3 regions of the Pseudomonas sp. 20P_3.2_Bac5 genome follow, and region 1 is predicted to be linked to each of the others. Evidence: predicted binding sites of a transcription regulator. Region 1 holds the regulator's gene; each other region holds the start of a gene.
The links. The regulator sigma-54, encoded in region 1, starts transcription at its own class of promoters, with help from an activator protein. The targets are predictions, from matches to a motif close to ANTGGCATNNANNTTGCTNT.

Region 1 (4,316 bases):
ATTTCCTCCACATCCGGCTGCGCAGCCAGATAGTCGATGACCGGCTGATCCTGCCCGGAGTGCTCGCGCAGTTCGGGTTTCCAATAAGGGTTCGGCAGGCAGCGAACGTCGAACACCACGTCGGCATCGACCGGCATGCCGCGCTTGAAGCCAAAGGACTCGATCAGGAACGCGGTGCCCGGCTCAGGTTGGTTGAGCAGGCGAAGCTTGATCGAGTCACGCAGTTGATAGAGGTTGAGGCTGGTGGTGTCGATCTTCAGGTCGGCGAGATCGGCAATCGGGCTCAGCAACTCGCTTTCGACCCGGATTGCCTCGGCCAGCGAGCGGTCCTGGTTGGTCAGCGGGTGGCGTCGACGGGTCTCCGAAAAACGCTTGAGCAGGGTTTCTTCATCGGCGTCGAGATACAGCACATCGCACTGGATATGGCGCGCACGCGCGTCGTCCAGCAGTTCCGGAAAGCGTGTCAGGTGGCTCGGCAGGTTGCGCGCGTCGATGGACACCGCGACCCGCGGCTGCAGCAATTCGGTATTGATCAGGGCGCTTTCCGCCAACTGCGGGAGCAGGCCGGCGGGGAGGTTGTCGATGCAGTAGAAGCCGTTGTCCTCAAGAACGTCGAGGGCGGTGCTCTTGCCCGAGCCGGATCGGCCGCTGACGATGACGAGGCGCATGCTCAGGGCTCGTTCTGCACGTCCAGGACGACCTGGTACAGGGCGGTACTGCTGTTGGCCGCACGAAGCCGGTCGCGGACATCCTTGCGATCGAGCATGCTGGCAATCTGGCGCAACAGTTCAAGGTGGGCGTCGGTGGCAGCCTCGGGCACCAGCAGAACGAACAGCAGGTCTACCGGGGCGCCATCGATGGCGTCGAAATCTATGGGGGCATCCAGGTGAAGCAATGCGCTGACAGGGCTTGCACAGCCCTTGAGGCGGCAATGGGGAATGGCGATGCCATTGCCAAATCCTGTCGACCCGAGTTTTTCTCGGGCAATCAGGGCTTCATAAACGGTCTGGCCGTCCAGATCAGGAACTTCTTTCCCGATCAGGTTGCCGATCTGTTCAAGTGCGCGCTTTTTACTGCCACCCGGCACGTTCACGAGGGAACGGCCGGGGGTCAGGATGGATTCAAGTCGGATCATGGATGAGGGGGATCAGCGTGCAGCCGTACCTTGCAGCAGGCTTTGCTGTTTTTCCTTGTGTTTTTTCAGTTGACGGTCGAGCTTGTCGGCCAAGGAGTCGATCGCGGCATACATGTCTGCATCTTCGGCGTTTGCTACCACTTCACCACCGGGAATCTGCAGGGTGGCCTCCACTTTCTGCTGGAGTTTCTCGACCTTCATGATCACCTGCACATTGGTGATCTTGTCGAAATGACTTGCTACACGCTTGAGCTTCTGCTCGACATAGTCGCGCAGCGGCGGAGTGACTTCTACATGATGTCCACTGATGTTGACTTGCATACTGCTTCTCCTTTGTTGCCGTGCATAAAGAGGCAGGTGTTGCGCCTGCCACTGAATTGCGATGGCACACCTCAGGGAAGGTCACATCAATCGCTTGCGCTCACTCGACGGTGCGATGCCGAGGGATTCGCGGTACTTGGCGACGGTGCGACGTGCTACCTGGATGCCTTGTGCCTCCAGTAAACCAGCGATCTTGCTGTCACTCAATGGCTTTTTCTGATTTTCCGCGGCAACCAGTTTTTTGATGATTGCGCGGATCGCTGTGGACGAGCATTCACCGCCTTCGGAGGTGCTGACGTGGCTGGAGAAAAAGTACTTCAGCTCATAGATTCCGCGGGGCGTGTGCATGTATTTCTGCGTGGTGACCCGGGAAATCGTCGATTCGTGCATGCCCACTGCTTCAGCGATGTCGTGCAGTACCAGCGGTTTCATCGCCTCGTCGCCATGGTCGAGGAAGCCGCGCTGGTGTTCGACGATCTGGGTCGCCACCTTCATCAGCGTCTCGTTGCGGCTTTGCAGGCTTTTGATGAACCAGCGGGCTTCTTGCAGCTGGTTGCGCATGAAGGTGTTGTCGGCGCTGGTGTCGGCGCGGCGTACGAAGCCGGCATATTGCGGGTTGACCCTCAGGCGCGGTACCGCTTCCTGGTTCAGCTCCACCAGCCAGCGATCGCTGTCCTTGCGCACGATCACGTCGGGAACCACGTATTCGGGTTCGCTCGACTCGATCTGCGAGCCAGGGCGTGGATTCAGGCTCTGGACCAGTTCGATCACCTGGCGCAGCTCGTCTTCCTTGAGCTTCATGCGGCGCATCAACTGGCTGTAGTCGCGGCTGCCGAGCAGGTCGATGTAATCGCTGACCAGCCGCTTGGCCTCGGCCATCCACGGTGTGTTGGCGGGCAGTTGGCGCAATTGCAGCAACAGGCATTCGCCCAGGTTGCGTGCGCCGATACCGGCGGGTTCGAACTGCTGGATGCGGTGCAGGACGGCTTCGATCTCGTCCAGTTCGATATCCAGTTCAGGGTCGAAGGATTCGCAGACTTCTTCCAGCGTCTCGTCGAGGTAGCCCTGGTTGTTGATGCAGTCGATCAGGGTTACAGCGATCAGTCGGTCGGTGTCCGACATCGGTGCCAGGTTCAACTGCCAGAGCAGGTGGCTTTGCAGGCTCTCGCCGGCCGATGTGCGGGTGGTGAAGTCCCACTCGTCATCGTCGTTGCTGGGCAGGCTGCTGGCGCTGGTCTGGTAGATGTCTTCCCAGGCGGTATCGACCGGAAGTTCGTTGGGGATGCGCTCGTTCCATTCGCCTTCTTCGAGGTTTTCCACAGTCGGCGCGGATTGCTCGAAGCTGCTCTCCTGGGACTCGGCAACAGGCTTGGACTCGGCGTTGTCGGCCATCGGATCGCTGTTGTCGAAGTCTTCGCCTTCTTCCTGGCGCTCGAGCATCGGGTTGGACTCCAGGGCTTCCTGGATTTCCTGCTGCAGATCCAGTGTGGAGAGCTGGAGCAAACGGATAGCCTGTTGCAACTGCGGGGTCATCGTCAGTTGCTGGCCCATTCTTAGGACGAGCGATGGTTTCATGGCTGGGGCTTAACACCTTATTCGCCGGCGCGCATGCGCCATCAACTACAGGGGCGCGCGGGCGCCAATTCTAAGCAAGATATATGCCTGAAACTGTAGCGTTTGCCTAGAGCGCTGTAACAATTAAGCCGCAATCGTGGCTGAATCGCAGCGCTCGGACCACTCCGATACGCGAGCCTACAGACGGAACTCGTGGCCCAGGTACACCTCTTTGACGAGCTGGTTGGCCAGGATGGTTTCCGAGTCGCCTTCGGCGATCAGTTGGCCATCGTTGACGATGTAAGCGGTTTCACAGATATCCAGCGTTTCACGGACGTTGTGGTCAGTGATCAGAACGCCAATGCCCTTGGCTTTCAGGTGGTGGATGATCTGCTTGATGTCGCCGACCGAGATCGGGTCGACACCGGCGAAGGGTTCATCGAGCAGGATGAACTTCGGTGCGGTAGCCAGGGCGCGGGCAATTTCCACGCGACGACGCTCGCCGCCGGACAGGCTCATGCCGAGGTTGTCGCGGATGTGGCTGATGTGGAATTCCTGCAGCAGGCTTTCCAGCTCCTTGCGGCGCCCTTCGCGATCCAGTTCGTTGCGGGTCTCCAGGATCGCCATGATGTTGTCGGCCACCGACAGCTTGCGGAAGATCGAGGCTTCCTGGGGCAGGTAGCCGATGCCGGCGCGTGCGCGGCCGTGCATTGGCTGGTGGCTGACGTCCAGATCGTCGATCAGCACGCGGCCCTGATCGGCCTGGACCAGGCCGACGATCATGTAGAAACAGGTGGTCTTGCCGGCGCCGTTAGGGCCGAGCAGGCCGACGATCTGTCCGCTGTCGATCGACAGGCTGACGTCACGCACGACTTGTCGGCTCTTGTAGCTCTTGGCCAGGTGCTGGGCTTTAAGGGTTGCCATTACTCGGCCTTCTTCTTCGGCTGGATCACCATGTCGATACGCGGACGTGGCGTCGAAACCTTGCCGCCGCGACCGGCGGTGGCGACCTGGGTCTTGGTGTTGTAGACGATCTTCTCGCCTTCGGTCGTGTTGCCTGCGTTGACGACCTTGGCCTGGTCAGTCAGCACTACCAGGTCTTTTTGTGCCTGGTACTGGATCTGCTTGGCGTAGCCTTGCATCTTGTCCGGCTTGGCGGCGTCCTGCTGCTGTTCGAAATAGGCCAGGGTGCCCACCGACGTCACCACATCGATGTCGCCGTTTGGCGCACGAGTCAGGGTCACCGTGTTGCCTTTGATCATCATCGAACCTTGAGTGATGATCACGTCACCACGGTAGGTGGCGA
Region 2 (4,316 bases), on a different contig from region 1:
CCATCAGGCCACGCCCTTCGGCGAAGCCCTGGCCACCAATCGCCGTCAATGCGAACACCGGAGTCAGCAGGCCACCCAGAATGCCGGCCACGCCATGCACGCCGAACACATCGAAGGCGTCGTCCAGGCCGATCATCGGCTTGAGTTTGTCCACCGACCAGACGCACACCGGACCAGCGATCAGGCCCAGCAGGATCGCGCCCATGGGCCCGACATACCCGCACGCCGGGGTGATCGCCACCAGCCCGGCGATGGCGCCGGAGATCGCGCCGAACAGGCTCGGCCGGCCGCGGTGCTGCCACTCGACGAGGATCCAGCCCAGCGCCCCGGCGCAACTGGCGAGCATGGTGTTGACCATCACCAGCATCGCGAAGCCGTTGGCCGCCAGCGCGCAACCGCCGCAGAAGCCCAGCCAGCCGACCCAGAGCATGCAGCCGCCGGTGAAGGTCATGGTCATGTTGTGCGGCGCCAATGCCGAGGTGCCGAAGCCGCGTCGCCGCCCGAGCATCCAGGCCCCGACCAGCGCGGCAATACCGACGTTGAGGTGCACCACGTTGCCGCCGGCAAAATCCTGCACGCCAAGGTTGAACACCCAGCCGCCGCCCCAGGCCATGTGCGCCATGGGGATGTAGTTGATGGTCAGCCAGATCGCCATGAACACCAGCACCGCGCTGAACTTCATGCGTTCGGCGAAGGCGCCGACGATGATCGCCGGGGTGATCGCGGCAAACAGCAGCATGAACAGGAAGTAGAGGTATTCGGGGATGGTGCCGACCACCGTGTCCTTGGTCACGCCGCTCATGAACAGCTTGTCGAGACCGCCGAGCACCGCTTGCAGCGAGCCGCCGTCGGCGAAGGTCAGGCTGTAGCCATAGACGGCGAACAGCACCGCCATCAGCGACGAGGTGCAGAACACCTGCATCATGATCGACAGCACGTTCTTGCTCCGCGCCATGCCGCCATAGAACAGCGCCAGACCCGGCAGCATCATCAACAGCACCACCAGCGAGCACAACGCCACGAAGGCGGTGTCGCCACTGTTGATCGCGGGCGGCGCTTCCTCGGCCAGGGCCGCAGTCGCGCTCAACATCAGGGAAAGGCCCAAGGTACCGCGGACCACAGGTGAAAACCGGATCATTGCCCACTGCCTCCAATCGATGGGGATGCCTGCACCCCGTGCTCGGATGACGGGTCGGCATTCGGGTGCCTCGGGAAGAGCATCCTTCCGCGTGGCTGTTGAGTTGCCCCATGGACAAGGCAATTGGCCTGCCAAGTTCTTCGCTCAGCTTTCATCAAGATTCAAGCAGATGATTTAAAAGACTTTTATTTGAAATTTCGGCGGGAAGACAGTCTTTTTAGTATTTCCCCGAGGGAAAGTTAGTTTCTTTTTGTGCAACTTTTAAGTGCACTTCACCGTGAAGGTGCTTCACTCCGGGCGGCCCGCTTCAGCCTCGTGCACCGCCGCTCGAATTCCCGAGGCAGCCGAAGAGGCATCACCTTGATATCATCGTCCAAAACCAAGGACTGGAGAGTCTTGAGCAATGACTACGAACGTTGATATCGCCGCCACGCTACACCGTAAATATGGCGTGCTGGTCGAGCCCTCCTCGCTGAGCGACGAGGTGGTCCAGCGGCTGGCCAAGAAGATCAACTACCCGCGAATCACGTCCTGGCAAACGCTGAAGGACTGGAGTGACCGGGTGCTCGGCGAAGGCGAGTCCGTGCGTTTTCTGCTTCCGCAGTCGCCAGGCCGCAACACCCATTTCGGCACGCTACGCTTCCTCAGCGAAGAAGCCCGGGAATTGGTCGAGCATATCGCCGAGCGTCAGGTGGACCAGGCGATCGGTCAACTGGAGGAAGCCGAAGAGGACGTCGATTTCGACGATGAAATCGAGGCCGAGGTCGCCGTCTTCGCACCCGGCGCCGCAGAAGTTGAAGCCATTACCTCGAGCGCGCAACGCGGCCTGAATACCTTGCACGCCCTGCTCGAAGAAAGTGACCGCTGGGAGCCGGTGATTGCCGCACGCATCGAGGACCTGCTCAAGCAGCACCGCGGCACAGAAGAAGTGGACACGCTGAGCGTGATGAGCGCGCTGCTGGACCAACTGAACAAGCCGATCAAGGCGATCCGCGAACTGAACGAAAAGCGCTCGGCTGACGTAGCCCGTTCGATGGCTCCCGCCGTAAGCAACTAAGCCAAAACGCCTCCCGCCAGGCCGGGTAATCCGGCCTGGCATCTCTACGCTAGAACCGCGTAACACCCTCTATTCCAAGACATTTTTCTGTCTGACCCATCAAGTTTTCTGGCATACCATCAGTTTAAAAAGTATTTGCAAATGCGAATTACACGCAGATACTATCGCCCGCCTTTCTCGTTGTCCTACAACCTCCCGCCAGGATTTCAAACTCGATGCGTCGCACGATCGTCTCGCTGTGCCTGCTCCACGCCATTCCTTCACTGGCTTTGGCTGCCCAGTCCCCCGAAAACGCCACCGGCAACGTCCAGCTCGACGCGGTGAACATCAACGCCGACGCCGCCGACTACGAGCGCGCCGACGGTCCGGTGCAAGGCTACAAAGCCACCCGTTCCGCCAGCGCGACACGCACCGACACGGCGCTGCACGAAACCCCGCAATCGATCAGCGTGGTGCCGCGGGATGTGCTGGAAGACACCGCGTCCACTCGCCTGCAGGACGCCCTCGACTACGCCGGCGGCGTGGGCCGGGCCAACAACTTCGGCGGCCAGGGGCTGACCACCGTGACGGTGCGTGGCTTCACTACCGGCGAGTACTACCGCAATGGTTTCCCGATGAACCGCGGCTACCCCAACGCCCCGGACGCCAACAGCGTCGAGCGCCTGGAAGTGATTCGCGGCCCCGCCACCAGCCTGTACGGCCGTGGCGATCCTGGCGGCACCTTCAACGTGGTCAGCAAGCAGCCGCTGCCGGAAACCAGAGTCACCCTCGGCAGCCAGTTCGATGACCAGGGCATGCACCGCGCCACCCTCGATGCCACCGGCCCGCTGAACCAGGACGGCAGCCTCGCCTATCGCCTGAACATCCTCGGCGAAGGCGGCGACAGTTTCCGCGACGATGTCGAGAGCGAGCGCTACGAAGTCGCGCCGGTGCTCAGCTGGCAGGTCAACGACGCCACGAAGATCATCTTCGAAGGCGACTTCATGCGGAACAACCACCCGCTGGACCGTGGCCTGACCCGCTACACCACCCAGACCGGCAGCGCCTCGCGTGACACCAACATCTGGGAAAAAGGCAGCGACAACCTGCTGCACAACGACAACGACATGGCCCAGTTGCGTTTCGAACACGCCCTGAACGACAACTGGACCCTCGGCGGCGGCTTCCAGTGGCTGGACGGCACCCTGCAAGGCAACGCCGTCGAAGCCAACGGCGCGCCGGCGGACGGCCGCACCCTGCAGCGCAACTTCAACTGGCGCAAGCTGGACTGGACCGACCGCGATTACCAACTCAACCTCACCGGCCACTTCGACACCGGCGGCTTCGCCCACACCTTGCTGACCGGCGTGGAATACGAAGACTACGACTACCAGTCGATCATCCTGCGTTCGTCCGCCGCCGTCGGCACCTACCCGATCGATATCTACAACCCGGTGCTGGGCCAGCCGCGCCCGGCCCTGACCCGCACCACCACCCACGACCAGGAAAACCTCAAGACCTGGGCCTACTTCCTGCAGGATCAGGTAGCCCTGACCGAGCGTCTCAAGGCGCTGGCGGGTGTGCGCATCGAACGCTTCGAGCACCACTACGACAACTACCTGCCGGGCACCAAGGGTTGGGAAGCTGCCGAGAACGCGGTGACACCGCGCTTCGGCCTGATCTACGACCTGACCGACAGCCTCGCGGTCTACGCCAACACCGCGCGCTCGTTCAAGCCCAACAGCGGCGCCAGCCTGCAAGGCGACGGCTTCGAGCCGGAAAAGGGCAAGTCGTATGAACTGGGAATGAAGTGGGAAGCGCTGGACCGCCAGCTCAGCGTCGACGGCGCGATCTACCACATCGTCAAGGAAAACGTGCTGACCCGCGACCCGACCGACCCGAACTACAGCATCGCCGCAGGCGAGGTACGCAGCCGTGGCCTGGACCTCAACATCGCCGGCAACCTCACCCCCGAGTGGCGCGTGATCGGTGGCTACGCCTACGTCGATGCCGAAGTGAGCAAAGACAACCGCCTGCCGACAGGCACCCGCCTGGCCAACATCCCGCGCAACAGCTTCAGCCTGCTCAACACCTACGAATTCCAGGACGGCGTCGCCAAGGGCCTGGGCCTGGGTGTGGGGG
Region 3 (4,316 bases), on a different contig from region 1:
AAGCGCTGTGAATGGCGTTGCCCAACTCACGCACCAGCGGAATGTAGTGGTTCAACCAGGGATGCAGCCCTTGCGAGAGGATTTCGTCGATGCCGGTATAGCGCAGACGGGCATCCACTTCCGCCGCCAGGCGCTGGGCCGGACGGCCGTTGGCGCCGGGCAGGCTGGCGAGGATCTGGTCGATTTCTTCCGTGCAGGCACGCAGGGAACGGGGGACATCGGCACGCAGGAGCAAGAGTTCGGCAACATGGCGCCCCGTGGGAGCGTCGCGGTAGATCTCGGTATAGGCCTCGAACGAGGACAGCGCGCGGAGCAAGGCGCTCCACTGGTAATAACCGCGGGCAGAGCTGTCGCTGACGGTTTCGGCGTCCTCACCGAACATCTCGTAACGGGCGTCGAGCAGGCGCAGGGTGTTGTCGGCCCGCTCGATGAAGGTGCCCAGGCGAATGAAGCGGAAAGCGTCGTTGCGCATGATGGTGCCGTAGGTGGCACCGCGGAACAGGTGCGAGCGCTCCTTGATCCACTCGCAGAAACGGCTCATGCCATAGCGCCCCAGGCCCTGCTCGGCGATGCCGCGAATCTCCAGCCAGGTGGCGTTGATGTTTTCCCACATGTCCGCGGTAATCCGCCCACGCACCGCATGGGCGCTGGCCCGCGCGGCGCCCAGGCAACTGTAGATGCTGGCCGGGTTTTCCGGGTCGAGGGCAAAAAAGTGCAACAGACGCTCGGCGTGCAGTTGCCCATGCCGGCCCAGGTAGTCATCCAGGGTGCCGGTGATGCGCAGCGCCAGCGCCATTTCGTCCAGGCCGTCGCCGCGACCGTCCTGCGGCATCAGCGACAGCGAATAACTGACATCGAGCATCCGTGCGAGGTTTTCCGCCCGCTCCAGATAACGCGACATCCAATACAGGTCCGAAGCCGTTCTACTGAGCATGATTCAATCCTCGACCACCCAGGTGTCCTTGGTACCGCCCCCCTGGGACGAGTTCACCACCAGCGAGCCCTCGCGCAGCGCCACCCGCGTCAGGCCGCCGGGCACCACGCGGGTCTCCCGGCCGGCCAGGACGAACGGGCGCAGGTCGATGTGCCGCGGCGCAATGCCGTTCTCGACGAAGGTCGGGCAGGTCGACAGCGACAGGGTCGGCTGGGCGATATAGGCCGCCGGGCGGGCCTTGATGCGTTCGGCGAAAGCGGCGATTTCCGCCTTCGTCGACGCCGGCCCCACCAGCATGCCGTAGCCGCCGGAGCCCTGGGTTTCCTTGACCACCAGGTCCGGCAGGTTGGCCAGCACGTGGGAAAGCTCTTCCGGCTTGCGGCATTGCCAGGTAGGCACGTTCTTCAGGATCGGTTCTTCGTCCAGGTAGAAACGGATCATCTCGGTGACGTAGGGATAGACCGACTTGTCATCGGCCACCCCGGTGCCGATGGCGTTGGCCAGCACCACGTTGCCGCAGCGATAGGCCGACAGCAGGCCGGGCACGCCGAGCATGGAGTCGGGGTTGAATGCCAGCGGATCGAGGAAGGCGTCGTCCAGCCGGCGATAGATCACGTCGACCGGCTTGGGGCCGTCGGTGGTGCGCATGAATACCCGCTCGTCGCGAACGAACAGGTCCGCCCCTTCCACCAGTTCCACACCCATCTCGCGAGCGAGAAAGGCGTGTTCGAAGAACGCGCTGTTGAACCGCCCCGGGGTCAGCACCACGACGCTGGGGTTATCCAGCGGACTGGAGCTTTTCAGGGTGTCGAGCAACAGGTTCGGGTAGTGGTCGATCGGCGCGATGCGCTGGGCGGCGAACAGCTCGGGGAACAGCCGCATCATCATCTTGCGGTCTTCGAGCATGTAGCTGACACCGCTGGGCGTGCGCAGGTTGTCTTCGAGGACGTAATAGCTGCCGTCGCTGTCGCGAACCAGGTCGACCCCGGAAATGTGCGCGTAGATGTCGCGGTGCAGGTTCAGGCCCTGCATCGCCAGTTGGTATTGATCGTTGGCCAGAACCTGCTCGGCGGGAATGATCCCCGCGCGGAGGATGCGCTGGTCATGGTAGAGGTCGGCGAGAAACATGTTCAGCGCCTTCACGCGCTGGATACAGCCGCGCTCTACCACCCGCCATTCGCTGGCCGGGATGGCCCGCGGAATGGTGTCGAAGGGGATCAGGCGCTCAGTGCCCTGCTCGTCCCCGTACAGCGTGAAGGTGATGCCGGCGCGGTGGAACAGCAGGTCCGCCTCGCGGCGGCGCTGCGCCACTTGCTCAGGCGGCGTCTGCGCCAGCCAGCGGGCGAATTCCCGATAATGCGGACGGAGCTGACCGTCGGCGGCGTACATCTCATCATAGAACGTGCGAATCATGCCGAACTCCTTGTCACCCGTGCACAGGCACTGTCGCAAAGCCCGTGCCAGCGGAATTAATCCTTTTCAATCAACGGGTTGGGGAAATTCAGAAAAGACGCCGCACCAGACTTGTGCAGCCAGCCCCACGCGAATGGGGCACGCGCTTCATTGCGAAGCGTGTGGGTTCCCGGGATGGCCAGGCCGCCCCGGGGTGCATTTCAGGTTACCGCGCGCTCCTGCTTCACTCCCCAGCCCTGGGCTTCACCGCCCAGTGGCACGACCACGGCTTCGAAATCCTGTTCGAATTCGCCGATGCCACCATAGGTGGCGTACATGATCTTGCTCAGTTCCAGTTGCCAGCCGTCGTCACTTTCATGCACCTGGGCACACAACGACTCACCCCGGAACTTTCCTGCAGCCCTGCGCGCCCGTTCCTCGTCCGGGAATACCGCATAGAACTCGATTGGATGGATTTGTGCGAAGTTGAAACCGCCTTCTTTCATGCGGCGCAATACCGTGCTGCTGATGTCCTCGTACAAGTTGCTCATGAATCGTCCTCCTCAATCACGATGGATAGACTTTCAGTGCTTGCGCACTTACCCCTGGCGCGGGACGCGGGTGGGGTTCTCGAGCGAATGCAGCAATGTTGCGGTAATGAATGTAGCGGTAATGGAAGACCAGGGCCGTCGCCATAACCGACGGCCCTGCATGCAGCGTAGCGGCTGGTGAGGCACAACGCCAGCCAGCCTGTGGATTCAGGTCCGTTCAGTGATGTCGGTGATCTCCACCCCGTTCTGTTCCTTCAGCCACTTCGCGGTCGGACAGTCGGCACGGTCCTGGAAATCATTGAGGTCGAGTTCATCCATGACCGGGAACAGGTGGCCCCTGATCCGCCGCGCTGCGTCTTCAATGCTCGGGCGGTCCGCGGCGGCAAGCAACAACGAAGTGCGTTCGCCCTTCTGGTCCACAAAAGTGATTTCCCACTCTTTCATCTGGCGTGTCCTCGATGGCAGGTACAGGAGTGTTTCCAGCCTGTCTTCCGTTGACCCTCGCCTGCGGACATTGTTCAAGTCGGTTGGCCCGGCGGCGCACCCATAAAAAACCCCGGCCAGGCCGGGGTCTTGTGCAACGAACGGATTACGCCAGAGCGATCAATCCGGGATGCCGTGGACAACACCGGCGGTATTGTCCAGCAGGCTCTTGGTTGCGGTCTGGATGAAGGACTCGAGTTTCTTGAGCATGGCGTCCTGCTCCGGATGCTCGATCAACTCGGCCTTGAACTCGCTGCCCAACTGATAACGGTACAGGCGCGGCGACATGTCCTTGGACTCGATCAACACGCGATCACCCTGGATCAGGCCAACGATCTGCTCGCTGCCCGAAGGCTTGATCATGCCGATGCCCTGATCGCCTTCCGGCAGGTTGAGCAGGTCGCGTCCCCAGCACTGGTGACGGGTTTCGCCACCCAGGCGGCCCATGACGGTCGGCACGATGTCGATCTGGGTGCCAACGGTGTGGTTGCGCTTGCCGAACTTGTCCTGGATGCCCGGAGCGATCAGCAACAGCGGCACGTTGAAACGGCCCAGGTCCAGCTCAGTGACCTGCTGGTTATTGCCGAAGCCATGGTCACCGACGATGACGAACAGGGTTTCCTTGAAGTACGGCTCCTTGCGCGCCTTCTCGAAGAACTGGCCCAGGGCCCAGTCGGAATAACGCATGGCGGTCAGGTGTTCGTCCAGGCGACCATGACCGGTCACCGGCTCAACCGGCAGGTCTTTCGGCAGGGCATACGGGGTGTGGTTGGACAGGGTCTGGAGCAAGGCATAGAACGGCTTCTTGCCATAGTTGTTCGCCAACTCCTGGTTACCGCGGTCGAACATGTCCTGGTCGGACACGCCCCAGGTCGGGTCGGAAAACACCGGATTGACGAAGTCATTACGGCCGATGAAGGTGGTCATGCCCTGGTTGCCGAAGAAACCGGACTGGT

Region 2: NTD88_RS03715 (ammonium transporter) is a predicted target of sigma-54. The motif match lies at 1,255-1,274, and genes of this name have one in related genera.
Region 3: NTD88_RS26355 (circularly permuted type 2 ATP-grasp protein) is a predicted target of sigma-54. The motif match lies at 2,380-2,399, and genes of this name have one in related genera.

What each region holds. Positions count from the first base shown of each region.
Region 1 covers NZ_JANLOA010000137.1:96,006-100,321, forward strand. The annotation lists gene rapZ (RNase adapter RapZ) at 1-668, opposite strand, end outside; gene ptsN (PTS IIA-like nitrogen regulatory protein PtsN) at 671-1,135, opposite strand; gene hpf (ribosome hibernation-promoting factor, HPF/YfiA family) at 1,148-1,456, opposite strand; gene NTD88_RS28085 (RNA polymerase factor sigma-54) at 1,538-3,031, opposite strand; gene lptB (LPS export ABC transporter ATP-binding protein) at 3,209-3,934, opposite strand; gene lptA (lipopolysaccharide transport periplasmic protein LptA) at 3,934-4,316, opposite strand, start outside.
Region 2 covers NZ_JANLOA010000020.1:66,635-70,950, reverse strand. The annotation lists gene NTD88_RS03715 (ammonium transporter) at 1-1,138, opposite strand, end outside; gene NTD88_RS03710 (hypothetical protein) at 1,542-2,195, shown strand; gene NTD88_RS03705 (TonB-dependent siderophore receptor) at 2,411-4,316, shown strand, end outside.
Region 3 covers NZ_JANLOA010000133.1:4,933-9,248, reverse strand. The annotation lists gene NTD88_RS26360 (alpha-E domain-containing protein) at 1-934, opposite strand, end outside; gene NTD88_RS26355 (circularly permuted type 2 ATP-grasp protein) at 938-2,347, opposite strand; gene NTD88_RS26350 (ribonuclease E inhibitor RraB) at 2,548-2,877, opposite strand; gene NTD88_RS26345 (hypothetical protein) at 3,085-3,321, opposite strand; gene NTD88_RS26340 (LTA synthase family protein) at 3,481-4,316, opposite strand, start outside.